DNA from 3 places in the Neobacillus sp. BP17 genome. Region 1 is predicted to be linked to each of the others. Evidence: a T-box and tRNA genes for the amino acid it is inferred to sense, from the RefSeq annotation. Region 1 holds a T-box; the other regions hold tRNA genes.
What was found. A T-box is a leader RNA that pairs with one kind of tRNA and senses whether it is charged. The one in region 1 lies ahead of trpS (tryptophan--tRNA ligase), so its partner is inferred to be a tRNA-Trp.
Positions count from the first base shown of each region.

Region 1 (3,247 bases):
TTTTCGTTCATTTTTAACCACCAGATTGATGGTTCTTGATAGCGAAGTAAATCTTTTTGTCCTTCAAATTGTGAAAGAATTGCCGCTTGTGCAAGTTTTGGTGTGATATCAGCTTCACCAGCAGTATACGCGTTTGCAGATGCTTGTGGATCTTTAGAAACGTTAAAGTTAATTTTCTCTAAAGTAACGTCCTTTGCATTTACATAATCAGCATTCTTTTCTAATACCCACTCAGTTCCTGTTGGACCATCCCATTTAGTCATTTTAAACGGACCATTGTAAAGTAGGTGTGTTGCATCTTTCGCATAGTTATCGCCTTCCGCTTCAACAAACTTTTTGTTTTGTGGGAAGAACAATGGGAAAGTTAAGTAAGATTCGATGTATGGAAGTGGTCTTACTAATGTAATTTCCAAAGTATAATCATCTACTGCTTTAATACCTAAATCATCAAGTTTTGCTTTTCCAGCAACAATTTCAGATGCATTTTTAATTTTGCCTTCCATGAAGTATGCACCGTATGGAGCAGCAACTTTAGGATCAATTGCACGTTGCCATGCAAATACAAAGTCATGTGCAGTTACAGGGTCACCATTTGACCATTTTGTATCTTGTTTTAATTTAATTGTGATAACAGATTTATCATCATTATAAGTTGGTGCTGCTTCAGCAACGCCAGGAATAACTTTTTGGTCTGGATCTAAACGATATAAACCTTCGTTTGTAGCATTTAACATTGTGAAGCTCAATACGTCTTGAGACATTACGCTGTCCATTGAAGGAATTTCTGCAGACTCAAGAACATTTAGAACTTGCTCATCTGCTAATTGGGTTTCTTCAGTGCCGGCTTTATTATCGCCTTCATTTTTGGACGAACCTTCATTCTTGTTTCCGCCCGAACATGCTGCAAGGAACATGCTGAGAACTAGTGATAGTACTAATAGTAGTGAAAGTTTTGATTTCTTCACTAGTAGACCTCCCTTTTCTATTATTCTGAAAAATTACTACATTCTCTATTATACATATTTTCTAGAAATTGTACATTATTTTTTTGAAGTTTATTTACAGTTCAGAAACATTCTTTACGTTATCATTACATTTTCCTATGTTATAATTTAGACTTATACGGATTTTTAATATAATATACTTAAGTAAACCCCTATTAAATCAATCTTTTGGAGGTTATTTAGTGAATTATCAACTTAAGAAAAAACTCCTAATTATAGCATTCATACAACTAGTGATTATTTTTATTTCTTTTATTAATAATCACAAAGTGTCCTTGTTAAGCTATATCAATATATCTTTTTATTTTTCAGCAGGACTCTTGCTTACTTCCTTGCTTGTTTATACTATCCATTCAGGCTTTTATGACGTCATTTCAAAATCTTTCAGTTTTGCGTTTCAAAGAGGTCATAATAAAAGACGATTTGATGAAATACCTCCTTTATCAGAACTTGTTACATTCAACCAAAAGCCCTTAGCTTTTTACGGGCTTATTAATGGACTGTTTATGCTTATTGCCCTGGTCATATATTATTTTTAACTGACTTGAAAATAATTATTCGTTTCATTATAATAAGTACAATTGTATAGTTGCTTAAAAGGCGATGATAAAGAGTAGTACGTATTTACATTCGGATCAGAGAGTTTGTGGGTGGTGGAAACAAACACGAATAAATACGGAATGGACTTTGGAGCCTCTATCTGAACAAATTATTTCTATGTTATATATAAGTAGGATTAGACGTAACCTTGCGTTAAAAGGTGGCTAAATTGTCTTCGAGATGGTTTTAGCAATGAGTGACTCTTTTTTGAGTAATTTAGGGTGGTACCGCGAACCATTCGTCCCTATTCGTTTTAGGGGATGAATGGTTTTTTTATATATTTTTTAGGAGGAAATGATTATGAAAACGATTTTTTCTGGTATTCAGCCAAGTGGAACGATAACACTCGGTAACTATATTGGAGCGTTGAAACAATTTGTAGAAATGCAAAACGAATACAATTGCTTTTTTTGTATCGTAGACCAGCATGCCATTACCGTTCCGCAGGACCCAGGAATTCTGCGGAAAAATATCCGAAGTTTAGCTGCATTGTATCTAGCAGTTGGAATTGATCCAAACAAAGCCACATTGTTTGTTCAGTCGGAGGTTCCTGCTCATGCTCAAGCGGGATGGTTGATGCAGTGTGTAGCCTATATCGGAGAATTAGAAAGAATGACTCAATTCAAAGATAAATCCACAGGGAAAGAGGCAGTACAGGCAAGTTTATTAACTTACCCTCCTCTTATGGCAGCCGATATTCTTCTATATAATACAGATTTAGTTCCTGTTGGCGAAGATCAGAAGCAGCATATGGAATTAACTCGTGACTTAGCAGAACGTTTTAATAAAAAATACAGAGACATTTTAACTATTCCTGAAATAAGTATTCCTAAGGTTGGTGCAAGAATTATGTCTCTGCAAGAACCAACGAAAAAAATGAGCAAATCCGATCCAAACCAAAAAGCTAATATCACACCTTTAGATGATCCGAAGCAAATGGTGAAAAAAATCAAGAGTGCTGTGACAGATTCTGAAGGGATTGTTAAATTCGATAAAGAAAACAAACCTGGTATATCAAACCTATTATCAATTTACTCTATCTTGGGTGGAAAAACTATTTCTGAAATTGAAGGAATGTACGAAGGGAAAGGCTACGGTGATTTTAAAAGTGACCTAGCCGATGTCGTTGTCAACTTCTTTACACCAATACAAGAAAGATACTATGAATTACTTGATTCACCCGAACTTGACCGTATATTGGATGAAGGTGCAGAAAAAGCAAACTTAGTGGCTAATAAGACTTTGAAGAAAATGGAAAACGCTATGGGGTTAGGCCGTAAGAAGAGGTAGAATTTAAAAAAGCCTGAATCCCAACAGATATGTGTAGCATATCTGTTGGGTCAGGCTTTTAATTTACTTTTGGACCGTGTTCCATTTCCCAAAGTTTTTCAAAAAACGGCTGTCCTTTTATTAGATTTTCACAAAATGTTTCATGCCTCTTCGACCATCCATACTTTGTTTCCTCAAATAACTGTTCCCATGCGGCTTCAAAATTTAAAGCTTGAATCGTTGAATAATTTTCCGGACACCATTCAGTGTACCAATACCTAACTTCTGCCTCATTACTCGATGAGAGTAGTTGGTCTAGTGCCATAAATAATAGTTGTTTTAATTGACGTTCTTTTCTTGTTAAACCTCTCATT
Region 1 is NZ_CM184198.1:1,511,512-1,514,758, reverse strand. Features, by position in the region: gene AC4QJR_RS07240 (peptide ABC transporter substrate-binding protein) at 1-965, opposite strand, end outside; gene AC4QJR_RS07235 (DUF3899 domain-containing protein) at 1,187-1,543, shown strand; T-box leader at 1,599-1,853, shown strand; gene trpS (tryptophan--tRNA ligase) at 1,902-2,894, shown strand; gene AC4QJR_RS07225 (YjbA family protein) at 2,953-3,247, opposite strand, start outside.

Region 2 (3,247 bases), 2.0 Mb from region 1:
TCGGCTCCCAGTGATACTTCACCAACACCGCCTCGCCTTTTTCATTTACCCATTTATACGTGTTTACACCAGAGCCCTGCATATGGCGGTATGTTGCTGGAATCCCCCATGGAGAAAATAGGAATGTAATCATATGCGTTGCTTCAGGTGTACGAGAAACGAAGTCAAACATCCGCTGTGGATTCGGGACGTTCGATGCTGGATCCGCTTTAAATGCGTGAATCATATCAGGGAATTTCATCGCATCACGGATAAAGAAAATTTTTAAATTATTCCCAACCAGGTCCCAGTTCCCATCTTCCGTATACATTTTCACCGCAAAACCACGTGGATCACGTGCAGTTTCCGGCGAATCTTTCCCACCTGCCACTGTGGAGAAACGCACCATTAACGGAGTTTTTTTCCCTGCTCCAGAGAACACTTTCGCGCGTGTATACTTCTCTACCGGCTCATCGCCCACTTTTCCGTAGGTTTCAAAATAACCAAATGCTCCCGATCCTCGTGCATGGACCACACGTTCTGGGACCTCTTCCCGATCAAAATGGGAAATCTTCTCAATAAAATGGTAATTCTCAAGTGTCGCTGGGCCACGATTCCCAATAGTACGGATATTTTGGTTATCTATCACGGGATGGCCCTGGCGCGTCGTCAACGTCTCCCGATTTACATCCTGTTCATTTGAAGCATTCACATTTTTGTTCTCTGTCAAAATAAGTCCTCCCTAAAAAAGTTATCCTTATTTTTCCTCTTAAAAGTGAATTTATTCAGCGTTAGAATAAGCTGGAAAAGCAGGTAAAAAACACCTACAAAAGGTAATTGTTCGAGTCATTTCCAGCAAAATACCCCGGATTTCTTCATAAATGATTGTGGGGGTTGCTAAAAATGTGCACAAAAAAAACGCTTAGATAAGCGTTTTTCACTTTGTTTTTTTACGCGCCTTAGAGGATTCGAACCTCTGACCCTACGCTTAGAAGGCGTATGCTCTATCCAGCTGAGCTAAAGGCGCATTTATGGCTCCGCAGGTAGGACTCGAACCTACGACCGATCGGTTAACAGCCGATAGCTCTACCACTGAGCTACTGCGGAACAATATGATGGGCCTAAATGGACTCGAACCATCGACCTCACGCTTATCAGGCGTGCGCTCTAACCAGCTGAGCTATAGGCCCATATTTATGTGGAGCGGGTGATGAGAATCGAACTCACAACATCAGCTTGGAAGGCTGAGGTTTTACCACTAAACTACACCCGCATTTATTAAATTGGAGGCAACACCCGGATTTGAACCGGGGATAGAGGTTTTGCAGACCTCGGCCTTACCACTTGGCTATGCTGCCTTTATGTATGGCTGGGCTAGCTGGATTTGAACCAACGCATGTCGCAGTCAAAGTGCGATGCCTTACCGCTTGGCTATAGCCCAATGGTTTATACAATATATGGGGCGGCTGATGGGAATCGAACCCACGAATGTCGGAACCACAATCCGATGCGTTAACCACTTCGCCACAACCGCCATTATAGAATCATTTGGCAGGGGTAGTAGGAATTGAACCCACACCAAAGGTTTTGGAGACCTTCGTTCTACCTTTAAACTATACCCCTCCATATAAAAAGGTGGCTCAGGACGGAATCGAACCGCCGACACAAGGATTTTCAGTCCTTTGCTCTACCAACTGAGCTACTGAGCCACACAAAATCTTTATCAACAGTAGTTACCTACTGGGGATAAAAGTACGGTCCGGACGGGACTCGAACCCGCGACCTCCTGCGTGACAGGCAGGCATTCTAACCAACTGAACTACCGGACCAGAGTTTTCTATTTGGAGCATGCTCCACGATTTGATACTGACCGCCCTGATTTCAGAAAGCATATTCAAGCAGCGGCTCAATCGTTGCGCTGTAGATCATTCGAAGAAGCATATTCGAACGTGCTCCACCCCGCGACAATAAGAATAGATTACGAGTTATGGAGGAGGAAGAGGGATTCGAACCCCCGCGCGGTATGACCCGCCTGTCGGTTTTCAAGACCGATCCCTTCAGCCAAACTTGGGTATTCCTCCGAATAAGTGGAGTCTAGGGGGATCGAACCCCTGACCTCCTGCGTGCAAAGCAGGCGCTCTCCCAGCTGAGCTAAGACCCCATATATTATTAGAAGCATGGTCGGGAAGACAGGATTCGAACCTGCGACCCCTTGGTCCCAAACCAAGTGCTCTACCAAGCTGAGCTACTTCCCGTTAAAGTGCGCCCTGAGAGATTCGAACTCCCGACCTTTTGATTCGTAGTCAAACACTCTATCCAGCTGAGCTAAGGGCGCATATGATTTAATTTAAATGGTGCCGAGGACCGGAATCGAACCAGTAAGGTAGTCACCTACCGCAGGATTTTAAGTCCTGTGCGTCTGCCAGTTCCGCCAAACCGGCGTAAGTTGGAGCGGAAGACGGGATTCGAACCCGCGACCCCCACCTTGGCAAGGTGGTGTTCTACCACTGAACTACTTCCGCAAAGGTTGTAAGTTATATTGCTCTTGCAAAAAACTTTGATGCGGGTGAAGGGAGTCGAACCCCCACGCCTTGCGGCGCCAGATCCTAAGTCTGGTGCGTCTGCCAATTCCGCCACACCCGCAATATTAATAGTTATTTTGCTTTCGCAAAAAACTCTAGTGAGCCATGAAGGACTCGAACCTTCGACCCTCTGATTAAAAGTCAGATGCTCTACCAACTGAGCTAATGGCTCAAAAAAAGCAAAAAAAATAAATGGTGCCGGCGAGAGGACTTGAACCCCCAACCTACTGATTACAAGTCAGTTGCTCTACCAATTGAGCTACCCCGGCGTAAAATTTGAAAAAATATTTAGTTTGAACACGCTGGTATTGTTACCGTCATCCTGACCTCAAAAAGCTTGTCCAAGCAGCAGCTCGGTCAGTATGCTGAAGTTCATTCAGGAAGCATATTCGGTCGTGCTCTACCAATTGAGCTACCCCGGCATAATCTTTGAAAGATAAATATGGTGGAGGATGACGGGATCGAACCGCCGACCCTCTGCTTGTAAGGCAGATGCTCTCCCAGCTGAGCTAATCCTCCAAAATAATGAAAGTTATTTTCACTAGCATGAAAAAACTTTGGTGACCCCTACGGGATTCGAACCCGTGTTACCTCCGTGAAAGGGAGGTGTCTTAACCACTTGACCAAGGGGCCATATTAAATATTGACGAAAAAAATAACCCAAAAGGGTTAGCCTGGCAACGTCC
Region 2 is NZ_CM184198.1:3,542,215-3,545,461, forward strand. Features, by position in the region: gene AC4QJR_RS17015 (catalase) at 1-709, opposite strand, end outside; tRNA gene AC4QJR_RS17020 (tRNA-Arg) at 933-1,006, opposite strand; tRNA gene AC4QJR_RS17025 (tRNA-Asn) at 1,012-1,086, opposite strand; tRNA gene AC4QJR_RS17030 (tRNA-Ile) at 1,096-1,169, opposite strand; tRNA gene AC4QJR_RS17035 (tRNA-Gly) at 1,179-1,252, opposite strand; tRNA gene AC4QJR_RS17040 (tRNA-Cys) at 1,264-1,337, opposite strand; tRNA gene AC4QJR_RS17045 (tRNA-Gln) at 1,346-1,420, opposite strand; tRNA gene AC4QJR_RS17050 (tRNA-His) at 1,438-1,513, opposite strand; tRNA gene AC4QJR_RS17055 (tRNA-Trp) at 1,529-1,602, opposite strand; tRNA gene AC4QJR_RS17060 (tRNA-Phe) at 1,616-1,688, opposite strand; tRNA gene AC4QJR_RS17065 (tRNA-Asp) at 1,735-1,808, opposite strand; tRNA gene AC4QJR_RS17070 (tRNA-Ser) at 1,968-2,060, opposite strand; tRNA gene AC4QJR_RS17075 (tRNA-Ala) at 2,068-2,140, opposite strand; tRNA gene AC4QJR_RS17080 (tRNA-Pro) at 2,158-2,234, opposite strand; tRNA gene AC4QJR_RS17085 (tRNA-Arg) at 2,241-2,314, opposite strand; tRNA gene AC4QJR_RS17090 (tRNA-Leu) at 2,332-2,420, opposite strand; tRNA gene AC4QJR_RS17095 (tRNA-Gly) at 2,427-2,501, opposite strand; tRNA gene AC4QJR_RS17100 (tRNA-Leu) at 2,541-2,622, opposite strand; tRNA gene AC4QJR_RS17105 (tRNA-Lys) at 2,661-2,733, opposite strand; tRNA gene AC4QJR_RS17110 (tRNA-Thr) at 2,755-2,830, opposite strand; tRNA gene AC4QJR_RS17115 (tRNA-Val) at 3,005-3,080, opposite strand; tRNA gene AC4QJR_RS17120 (tRNA-Glu) at 3,120-3,194, opposite strand; rRNA gene rrf (5S ribosomal RNA) at 3,234-3,247, opposite strand, start outside.
Region 2: it encodes a tRNA-Trp, which carries the amino acid that the T-box ahead of trpS (tryptophan--tRNA ligase) is inferred to sense. The anticodon was not compared.

Region 3 (3,247 bases), 2.2 Mb from region 1:
TGTATTGAAATTCTAACCCGCACCCCTCATCGGGGTGGGAGACAGTGTCAGGTGGGCAGTTTGACTGGGGCGGTCGCCTCCTAAAAAGTAACGGAGGCGCCCAAAGGTTCCCTCAGAATGGTTGGAAATCATTCGCAGAGTGTAAAGGCACAAGGGAGCTTGACTGCGAGACCTACAAGTCGAGCAGGGACGAAAGTCGGGCTTAGTGATCCGGTGGTTCCGCATGGAAGGGCCATCGCTCAACGGATAAAAGCTACCCCGGGGATAACAGGCTTATCTCCCCCAAGAGTCCACATCGACGGGGAGGTTTGGCACCTCGATGTCGGCTCATCGCATCCTGGGGCTGTAGTCGGTCCCAAGGGTTGGGCTGTTCGCCCATTAAAGCGGTACGCGAGCTGGGTTCAGAACGTCGTGAGACAGTTCGGTCCCTATCCGTCGTGGGCGCAGGAAATTTGAGAGGAGCTGTCCTTAGTACGAGAGGACCGGGATGGACGCACCGCTGGTGTACCAGTTGTTCTGCCAAGAGCATCGCTGGGTAGCTATGTGCGGACGGGATAAGTGCTGAAAGCATCTAAGCATGAAGCCCCCCTCAAGATGAGATTTCCCATAGCGCAAGCTAGTAAGAACCCTGAAAGATGATCAGGTTGATAGGTCAGAGGTGGAAGCGTGGTAACATGTGGAGCTGACTGATACTAATCGTTCGAGGACTTAACCATTTAAGGTGAACTCAAGTTTACAAACTTCTTCTGCATTATCTAGTTTTGAGGGAATGAAGCCTCAAATTTTATAGTCTGGCAGCAATGGCGAGAAGGTCACACCCGTTCCCATACCGAACACGGAAGTTAAGCTTCTCAGCGCCGATGGTAGTTGGGACACGCGTCCCTGTGAGAGTAGGACGTTGCCAGGCGGTTTCTTAAATTTTAAACCTATATGCCGGGGTAGCTCAATTGGTAGAGCAACTGACTTGTAATCAGTAGGTTGGGGGTTCAAGTCCTCTCGCCGGCACCATGCTTCTTAATTATTGGAATTACATCAGCGGAAGCATACTTAATATAATATGCGGGTGTGGCGGAATTGGCAGACGCACCAGACTTAGGATCTGGCGCCGCAAGGCGTGGGGGTTCGACTCCCTTCACCCGCACCAAGTTTTTTGCGGAAGTAGTTCAGTGGTAGAACACCACCTTGCCAAGGTGGGGGTCGCGGGTTCGAATCCCGTCTTCCGCTCCATGATATTGCCGGGGTGGCGGAACTGGCAGACGCACAGGACTTAAAATCCTGCGGTAGGTGACTACCGTACCGGTTCGATTCCGGTCCTCGGCACCACAAAATAATTAAATTCATTTGCGCCCTTAGCTCAGCTGGATAGAGTGTTTGACTACGAATCAAAAGGTCGGGAGTTCGAATCTCTCAGGGCGCATTTTTTATCGGGAAGTAGCTCAGCTTGGTAGAGCACTTGGTTTGGGACCAAGGGGTCGCAGGTTCGAATCCTGTCTTCCCGACCATTCTTCTTATAACTTTTGGGGTCTTAGCTCAGCTGGGAGAGCGCCTGCTTTGCACGCAGGAGGTCAGGGGTTCGATCCCCCTAGACTCCACCAATTACTTTAAAGACAATATTATGGCGGTGTAGCTCAGCTGGCTAGAGCGTACGGTTCATACCCGTAAGGTCGGGGGTTCGATCCCCTCCGCCGCTACCAATTAAGATTTTTTAATTATTATAATGGAGGAATACCCAAGTTTGGCTGAAGGGATCGGTCTTGAAAACCGACAGGCGGGTAACACCGCGCGGGGGTTCGAATCCCTCTTCCTCCTCCAGTTTTATCATTTGTTTTTTATATGTGGAGGGGTAGCGAAGTGGCTAAACGCGGCGGACTGTAAATCCGCTCCCTCCGGGTTCGGCGGTTCGAATCCGTCCCCCTCCACCATTTAGGGGCATAGTTTAAAGGTAGAACTAAGGTCTCCAAAACCTTCAGTGTGGGTTCGATTCCTACTGCCCCTGTTAAATATTACTCACAAAATATCATAGTTTTATCTATGGATTCTTTAATTATGCCGGTGTGGCGGAATTGGCAGACGCGCACGACTCAAAATCGTGTTCCGTGAGGAGTATCGGTTCGACCCCGATCACCGGTATCTTTATTTTATTACTTTTTCTTATCGTCAATTAGCAGTAGAATTGAGTTATATCAACGTTTTGAACGTCTATTTACAGTAATGTAAGTAGGCGTTTTTTGTTTGTCTTTAAGTTATTCTTTGCTGTTTCCTTCATGACAAAATTATTTCAAATCGTGTTCACTGGTGGGGGTAAATATCGATAAGGCATTTTAAAGTGTAAAATATCTTTGACACCCCATTTATCATATTTTATAATCAAGATGTAAAAAACCTTTTACACCTTATAAAATCTAAAGGTGGCATAGTGAATGGAAAATAGAATTAAGGAGTACAGAGAAAAAAGCAGTCTTTCTCAAGGGAAGTTAGCAGAATTATGCAATGTAAGCAGGCAAACGATTAACGCTATCGAGAACAATAAATATGACCCAAGTTTGCAGTTAGCATTTGATATCGCAAGGACATTGGGAGTCGCCATGGAAGATTTATTTATCTCTGAGATTGGGGGAAAAAGGAATGAATAAAACCAAAAGTATTATCGTTATTTTAGTCTTTATTGTTTTTCTATCCATTGTAGGATTTACCTTATACAAATGGGTTAGTTATGGAACTATAGATGCAGCTGGTATTTTCTTTAGTTTTCTAGCGTTAAGCTATTTTTTTAATTTGCTTAATTGGGGCCATCATGAAGGTGGTGGCGAGAAAGATGAATTAGACAGGCATATTGAAACCCAAAGTGCCAAAATAGGTTATTATGTTCTCATGATTTTATCTGGTTTAATATTGTTTATTTCTGAAGGGACAGGCAGTTTCAATGAAATTGATAATTATCCACTGGTTATAGTGGTGGGTATTACTTTTGTTACAGTTCCGATTACAGAATTTATATATTCAAAGAAATACAGGTAAGTATACTAGTACCTATCTAATTAACAAACGAATAACATTATTTAAATAGCACAATAGAACTTTTTGAGTTCAAGTTCATTTTATGAAAAGAAAGTTCAGAAATGTTGATATATCAATGTTTCTGAGCTTTCTTCGGTTTTGTCGGTCACCATAGAAAACAAACTTTGCAGCTTCTAATTTGATTCTTCAATAGGTCCAAATAATTGTTCATTCCAATGTAACCTTATGT
Region 3 is NZ_CM184198.1:3,758,211-3,761,457, reverse strand. Features, by position in the region: rRNA gene AC4QJR_RS18180 (23S ribosomal RNA) at 1-716, shown strand, start outside; rRNA gene rrf (5S ribosomal RNA) at 791-907, shown strand; tRNA gene AC4QJR_RS18170 (tRNA-Thr) at 933-1,008, shown strand; tRNA gene AC4QJR_RS18165 (tRNA-Leu) at 1,060-1,144, shown strand; tRNA gene AC4QJR_RS18160 (tRNA-Gly) at 1,153-1,227, shown strand; tRNA gene AC4QJR_RS18155 (tRNA-Leu) at 1,235-1,323, shown strand; tRNA gene AC4QJR_RS18150 (tRNA-Arg) at 1,344-1,417, shown strand; tRNA gene AC4QJR_RS18145 (tRNA-Pro) at 1,426-1,502, shown strand; tRNA gene AC4QJR_RS18140 (tRNA-Ala) at 1,520-1,595, shown strand; tRNA gene AC4QJR_RS18135 (tRNA-Met) at 1,618-1,694, shown strand; tRNA gene AC4QJR_RS18130 (tRNA-Ser) at 1,720-1,812, shown strand; tRNA gene AC4QJR_RS18125 (tRNA-Tyr) at 1,838-1,922, shown strand; tRNA gene AC4QJR_RS18120 (tRNA-Trp) at 1,926-1,996, shown strand; tRNA gene AC4QJR_RS18115 (tRNA-Leu) at 2,049-2,130, shown strand; gene AC4QJR_RS18110 (helix-turn-helix transcriptional regulator) at 2,421-2,633, shown strand; gene AC4QJR_RS18105 (DUF2178 domain-containing protein) at 2,626-3,018, shown strand; gene AC4QJR_RS18100 (GntR family transcriptional regulator) at 3,192-3,247, opposite strand, start outside.
Region 3: it encodes a tRNA-Trp, which carries the amino acid that the T-box ahead of trpS (tryptophan--tRNA ligase) is inferred to sense. The anticodon was not compared.